One region of the Nitrospirillum karajorum genome, then DNA from elsewhere that is predicted to be linked to it. Evidence: riboswitches for the same ligand, from Rfam matches in the RefSeq annotation. Region 1 holds a riboswitch; the other holds the start of a gene.
What was found. Region 1 has a riboswitch for S-adenosylmethionine ahead of UCD39_RS16735 (threonine aldolase family protein). Riboswitches for the same ligand answer to the same signal wherever they lie in the genome.
Positions count from the first base shown of each region.

Region 2: linked by a shared signal. The riboswitch ahead of metZ (O-succinylhomoserine sulfhydrylase) and the one ahead of UCD39_RS16735 (threonine aldolase family protein) in region 1 are both predicted to bind S-adenosylmethionine.

Region 1 is NZ_JAZBQB010000003.1:670,791-674,188, forward strand. It holds gene UCD39_RS16730 (hypothetical protein) at 1-338, opposite strand, end outside; gene UCD39_RS16735 (threonine aldolase family protein) at 501-1,592, opposite strand; SAM-I-IV-variant riboswitch at 1,648-1,755, opposite strand; gene UCD39_RS16740 (PilN family protein) at 1,837-2,634, opposite strand; gene UCD39_RS16745 (hypothetical protein) at 2,634-3,254, opposite strand.
Region 2 is NZ_JAZBQB010000003.1:1,349,144-1,352,541, reverse strand. It holds gene UCD39_RS19960 (hypothetical protein) at 1-459, opposite strand, end outside; gene metZ (O-succinylhomoserine sulfhydrylase) at 597-1,808, opposite strand; SAM riboswitch at 1,870-1,947, opposite strand; gene secB (protein-export chaperone SecB) at 2,140-2,643, shown strand; gene UCD39_RS19945 (hypothetical protein) at 2,737-3,243, opposite strand; gene UCD39_RS19940 (response regulator transcription factor) at 3,243-3,398, opposite strand, start outside.

The DNA of each region.
Region 1 (3,398 bases):
GCCATGCCGGTGGCGGAGGGCGGGCCCAGGTCGTGCCAGACCTCGACCCGCCGCCGCTCGAACTCCTCGCATTCCTTTTCCAGGCGCTGCAGCGCGCTGGTATCGCGGAAGCGTTGCGCGATGCGCTGGTCGCGCACCCGGGTGGTGTCCCGGTTCGCGGCCGCCAGCTTCTCCGCCGTGCGCTGGATTTGCTGGATCTCCTGCTTCACCTTGGCATGGCGGGCCAACAGCTCATAGACGTCGCTGATCACCAGCCGCAGCAATTCCATCAACAGCACGCCGGCCAGGATGGCGCCCACGATGGCTAGGATCACCAGATCCGGTTTGTCGATGTGCACCAGGCCCTCGGCTGCTGATGGAGTGGATGACGCTATCGCATGGATACCCGCGTGAAGTTGTACGGTGAATTGCGCATTAACAGGCTGGGAATCAGCAAAATCTTCCGTATAGGCAACGGCCGGGGGCTGGCCGCTGCCTACAGGGCGGCCCCCATCGGGCGGTCAGGCCGCCGCCTGTCCGGCGGCCCGCGTGGCCGCGTCGCGGATGTCCGCCACCAGCTGGTCCACCCGCTCGGGCTGGGTATCCCAGGCGAACATGAAGCGGGCGCCGCCGCCGATGAAGGTGTAGAAGCGCCAACCGCGCGCCCTCAGGGTATCCAGCACCGCCGCCGGTGCCGTCAGGAACACGGCGTTGGCCTGCACCGGAAACATCGGCGCCACGCCCGGTACATCCGTCAGCCCGGCGGCCAGGCGCTGTGCCCCGGCATTGGCATGGGCGGCGTTGCGCAGCCAGGCACCGTTTTCCAGCATGCGCACCCAGGGCGCCGACAGGAAACGCATCTTGGATGCCAGCTGGCCGGCCTGCTTGCAGCGGTAATCGAAGTCTTCCGCCAGGGCCCGGTCGAAGAACAGGATGGCCTCGCCCACCGCCATGCCGTTCTTGGTGCCGCCGAAGCACAGCACGTCCACGCCGGCACGCCAGGTCATGTCCGCCGGGTCGCAGCCCAGGCTGGCGCAGGCGTTGGCGAAGCGGGCGCCGTCCATGTGCAGGCGCAGGCCCAGCGCCCGGCAGGTGGCGGAAATGGCGCGGATCTCCTCCAGGCTATAGACCTGCCCCGTCTCCGTTGGCTGGGTAATGGTGACGGCGCGGGGCTTGGGGAAATGGATGTCCGACCGCCCGGTGGCCAGGGCGCGGATGGCATCCGGCGTCAGCTTGCCATCCGTCGTCTGCGCCACCAGCAGCTTGGACCCGTTGGAGAAAAACTCCGGCGCGCCGCACTCGTCCGTCTCCACATGCGCGGAAGCGGAGCAGATGACGCTGTGGTAGGACTGGCAGAGCGAGGCCAGGGCCAGCGAATTGGCCGCCGTCCCGTTGAAGGCGAAGAAGACGTCGCAGGGCGTACCGAACAGATGGCGGAAGGCATCAGCCGCGCGCGCCGTCCACACATCCTCGCCATAAGCCGCGGCGTGGCCGCTGTTGGCCTCCGCCATGGCGGCCCAGGCCTCCGGACAGACGCCGGAGTAGTTGTCGCTGGCGAACTGCTGCGCCTGGAACTGGGGAGGAACGGTCGCGGTGTGGGTGTCGCTGGTCATGGGAAGGCCGCCTTCGTCATCTCTGGTTTCGATCAAGAGCGAAACGGACACGTGGCAGCTTCCCGTTCATTGCCGGATCGGCCACATCCTTCCCTGCGGGAAGCGCCACCTTGCCGGGTAAGCAGGTTGGCGTTGAGCGTCAGCCCAACTCTTGATGCATGGCGAGAGGGATAACGGCAGACGGCCGCCGACGCAAGCCCCTTGCCGCGCAGACCCGGTGCGGCATTTGCGGGCGGCGGGGAAATCAGCCGCCTACGGCAGGGGCAGGGGTCAGGCCCAACCCCTGAGGGGCCGGCTGCGCCGAAGCGGGCGGGCGTACGGGCAGCGGGCGTACGGGCAGCGGGCGCGGCGCCAGGGCTGACGGGGGGTCCTCCACCGGCTCCGTCCCATCACCCTCCCCCAACAGGTCGGCCAGCGCCTCATCCTCCGCCGGGGGCTCAAGGGGGGCGGCGCCCTCGGGCCCCCCATCGGCGGCGGCGGTATCATCGCGCAACGAGATGGGCAGCACGACGCTGATGGTGTAGCCGCCCTCCCGCGCCAGGCGATTGGTGACCAGCACGCGGAAATCGGCCTCGGTGGGGGCATAGCCGTGGACCACCCCCGCCTCCGCCATGCCACCGCCGCGGCCCACGCCACTCCGGCCCATGCCACTCCCTCCCACTTGGCGGGGCGCCGTCGCGGCGCGCAGGTGCGCCTCGAACAGCTGGTCGCCCGGCGCCCATTCCAGGGAGACGAGGTTGAGCGGGCGGGGCACCGTCTGGCGCAGCACCGCCATACGGCTGCGCACCTCCTCCGTCTGGGCCGCGATCTCGCGCAGCGCGTCCTCCCCCTCCTTCAGGGCCATGGCCAGCTGTTCCTCCTGCTGGCGGGCGACGCGCAGGTCGGCCGCGGCCTCGTTCTTCTCGTCCACCACGGCGGCGATGCGCCGTTCCGTCTCGCGGATCTTGAACAGGATGCGGCGAACGGAAAAGGCCAGGAAGGCGCCCCCCACCGCCAGGATGAGGAAGACCACGAAGTTCAGGTTGCTATAGGCGCCGGTCATCAGCGCACCATGCGACGGTGCGGCCGCACCAGGCGGGCCTGCGCCGCGGACCGCACCCCGGCCGCCGCCTCCGCCACCGCCTTGAAGCCCTGGGCGGCGCGCAGGTTGTTGATGGTGAAGCCGTCCTTGGGACCGAAGGCCAGCAACAGGCGCGAGCGCGCCTGGCGCTCGTTGCCCGCCCAGACCCGCGCGCGGTGGGTATAGCGCCAGAGCGGACAAATCTCCTCCGCCCCGGCGGCGGCCCGCTCCATCAGGCTGCGGTTGTTCAGGTCCGCAAGATAGAGCTGATCGTCCAGGGTGGCGTCGCCCACCTCGTGCCACACATCCACCCGCCGCCGCTCCAGCTCCTCACACTCCTGCTGCATGCGGTGCAGGATGGTGTTGAGGCGGAAGCGCTCGGCGTTGTTGCGGTCGCGCACCATGGCGTTGGCCCGATTCTGGGCCCACAAAGTCTCCGTGGTGCGGCGGGTCTGCTGGATCTCGTACTTGATCCATCGGTACTTCGCCGCCCACTCATAGATGTCGACGATCACCAGGCGCAAAACCTCAAGCAGCGCCACGGCGGCCAGCACGGCGCCCGCCACCGACAACACCACCAGATCCGATTGCGCGACCTGCACCGGGGCCCCTCTGACCGACCTCTCCCGCCTGGCATCGATGATATCGCCTGAGCCGGTAAGCGGCCCGCGCAAAATACCCGTCTAAGTCATTAGGACAGGCGGCCTGTCCAACCGGAGAGGGTCACGACCCGGAAACGCGACAGG
Region 2 (3,398 bases), 680 kb from region 1:
GCGCAGGGTTGAGGTGACCAGGCGGCGTTCCGCCGTCACCCAATCACCGGGATGCCATGAAGACCAGGTGGCGCGGGCGAATTCGCCCAACGCGTCCACCTGGTGGTCGCGCCAGCGCCACCACGCGTCCTGGAAGGCGCGCATGCCGCCCACCAGGGCAAGGGCGGAGTCCGCGAACGCCTCGACCTTCTCACGGCCCATGCGCTCAAATTCGGGGTTGGTGCCCAGGGCGACCGGGTCGCCGCCGGTCTGGGCCAGCAGGCCGAGCCGGGCGGTGATGGTGTGGGCCGAGGCGAAGGCGGTCTCATGCACCCGCGTCGCCACCCGGTCCAGTTCCACCTGGGCCCGCTTCAGGTGCATGGCCTCCGGCGTGCCGGGAAGAACCATGCCGATGCGCCCCCGGCGCGGCCGCTTGGTCGGTCGCGGGGCTTGGGGGTAAGGGAAATGCCGGTCGGGCACGTAAGCGCTCCCCATGTTGCGCTGCGTTGTTGCACCGCAACATTAGGGGAAACGCCGACAACCGTCCACAGGGGAAGTTGTGTCCTCACCTGAGACGAAAGTTGAATTGTACCCAGGGCCGATGTCTACGCAGCCGGTCAGCCGGCGGCGGCGGCCAGGCCGGCGGCCAGATCGTCACGCAGGTCGTCCGCATCCTCCAGGCCCACGGACAGGCGCAGGGTGCCGGGGCCGATGCCCACCTTGGCCTTCTCATCATCCGTCAGACGTTGGTGGGTGGTGGTGGCGTTGTGGGTGATCAGGCTTTTGGCATCGCCCAGGTTGTTGGAGATCTTGATGATCTTCAGCGTGTTCAGCAGGCGGAACGCCGCCTCCTTGCCACCTTTCACGTCGAAGGTGATGAGCGTGCCGCCGCTCTTCATCTGGCGCATGGCCAGGTCATGCTGCGGATGGCTGGGCAGGCCGGGATATAGCACCGTCGCCACCGCCGGGTGGCTTTCCAGGAACTGGGCCAGCGCCAGGGCGGATGTGGCCTGTGCGTTGACGCGCAGTTCCAGCGTCTCCAGGCCCTTCAGCAGCACCCAGGCGTTGAAGGGGCTCATGGATGGGCCGGTGTGGCGCAGGACGGGGGAGATCAGGGCCGCCACCTCGTCATCACACAGCACGGCGCCGCCCAGGCAGCGACCCTGGCCGTCGATATGCTTGGTGGCGGAATAGACCACCACGTCGGCGCCCAATTCCTTGGGCCGTTGCAGGACGGGGGTGGCGAAGACGTTGTCGACCACGACGCGGGCCCCGGCCTTGTGGGCCAGATCCGCCACCGCCGCCACGTCCACCACCTGCATGGTGGGGTTGCTGGGGCTTTCCAGGAAAACGACGGTGGCCGGGGTGGACAGCGCCTCTTCCCACTGCGTCAGATCCGTGCCGTCCACCAGGGTGCACTGGATGCCGTAGCGCGGCGCCAGATCCTTGATGATGTAGAGGCAGGAACCAAACAGTGCGTGCGGTGCCACCACCCGGTCGCCGGCCTTCAGCAGCCCCATGACCGCCAGATGCACGGCCGCCATGCCACTGGCCGTGGCGATACAGCGGCTGAAGCCCTCATAGCCGGCCAGCCGTTCCTCCAGCATGACAACGGTGGGGTTGCGGAAGCGGGAATAGACGAAGCGCGAGCCATCGTTGACGAAGGCGGCCTCGGCCTCCTCGGCACTGGCGTAGATGAAGCCCGAGGTCAGGAACAGCGCTTCGGAGGTTTCCTCGAAGCCGCTGCGGCGTGTGCCGCCATGCACCAACTGGGTGCGCGAACGGTACGTGGGGGCGGTGGAAGCGGGATTGTCAGGCGTCTGGCCCATGGCCGTCACTCCGATCATAAGGCAACCGCGACCGGCGAGGGCGGCGGCGTGGTCGGTGTACCTTATGTACGGCCCGACCTTTTAGCAGCTTGTTTAACGTGGTCTGCAAGCCGGTCAGCAAATCACCACGGGCACCGTTTTTAGGCCCAGGCCGGGGCGAGCGTCAACGGCGACCTTGTCATCGACACAATGCAAGGACGGCCCCCAGGGGCCCTGGGAAGGCCCAGGATATATTGGGCGGTTGCCGGCCAGCCGCTTCCGTGCTAGTCCCGCGCGCGTCAGTCCGCTTCTGCGGAATAGCTGATTTGCTTTTACCGGGAGTCCCAGACCTATGTCCGATGAGACCAGCCTGAACGGCGCCGCCAACGGAAGCACCGCCACCGAAGGCGCCGGCATGCTGCCGCTGGTGGTCAATGCCCAGTACGTCCGGGATCTGTCGTTCGAGAACCCGAACGCCCCCGCCAGCCTGATGAACGGCCAGCAGCCCAAGGTCGACCTGCAGGTCGACGTGCAGGCCCGCAACGTGGCGGAAAACGTCCATGAGGTCGCGCTGAACATCCGCGCCGAGGCCAACCACGACGGGCGCACCGCCTTCATCGTGGAACTGTCCTACGCCGGCATCTTCTCCATGCCGCCCATGCCGGTCGACCAGACCCGCGCCGTCCTGCTGATCGAGGCGCCGCGCCTGCTGTTCCCGTTCGCCCGCGCCATCGTGTCCGACGCGGTGCGCGACGGCGGTTTCCCGCCGCTGATGCTGCAGCCGCTGGACTTCGTGGATCTGTACCGCCGCCAGGTGCTGGCGGCTGAAAAGCCAGAAGACATGGCCCAGGCGTAAGTCTTGATACGGGCGTAAGCCCGGCTACTGTTGCCGATCAAAGCCGCCCGGCGCCTCACGGCCCGGGCGGTTTTCTTTTGCCGGAAAGAAAGATCAACCGCGCGCGGCGCGGATCAGGGCGTCGACAGTGACGGCATCGGCGCCAGCAGGAACCGTCGCCAAGGGCAGGCCATAACCGTCCAAGCCGGCTAACGCGGCCTTGGTGCCCGCCACAACCTGCCAATCGCCAACGCCGTCCGCCAGCACAGCCTGCGCCTCGCGCGCGGACGCCGCCAGGGTGATCTCCAGGCCCAGCGTTTCCAGCGCGCCGGCCAGCCTGTCCATGGCCCGACCGACAAGCAAGACGCGCAGCGTGGCCACCGGACGCGGACGGGGCACCCGCGCCACCAGCAGCCGCGCCTCTTCCGCCGCCGCCAGGATGCGGGCGGCGAAATCCTGCTCCATCCCCCCCGCCGGCAGATCCACCGCCAGCAATGAGGAATAGCCGTGGATGGCCGTCAGCAGGTTGTTCAGATCATGCAGGAAGGTGGCGGGGACCATGCGGCCCTCCACCTTCGCCTCATCGGTGTTGTCAGGGGATTGGCCGATGGGCGCGGCCATCAGCTGGCGATGCCCATCTCCACCGCGCGCATCACCGCCTGGGTGCGGTTCTTGGCGCCCAGCTTGCGGCAGATGCCCCGGACGTGCAGCTTCACCGTCACCTCTTCCAGTTCCAGCGAGCGCGCGATCTCCTTGTTGGAGCGGCCCTGCAGCAA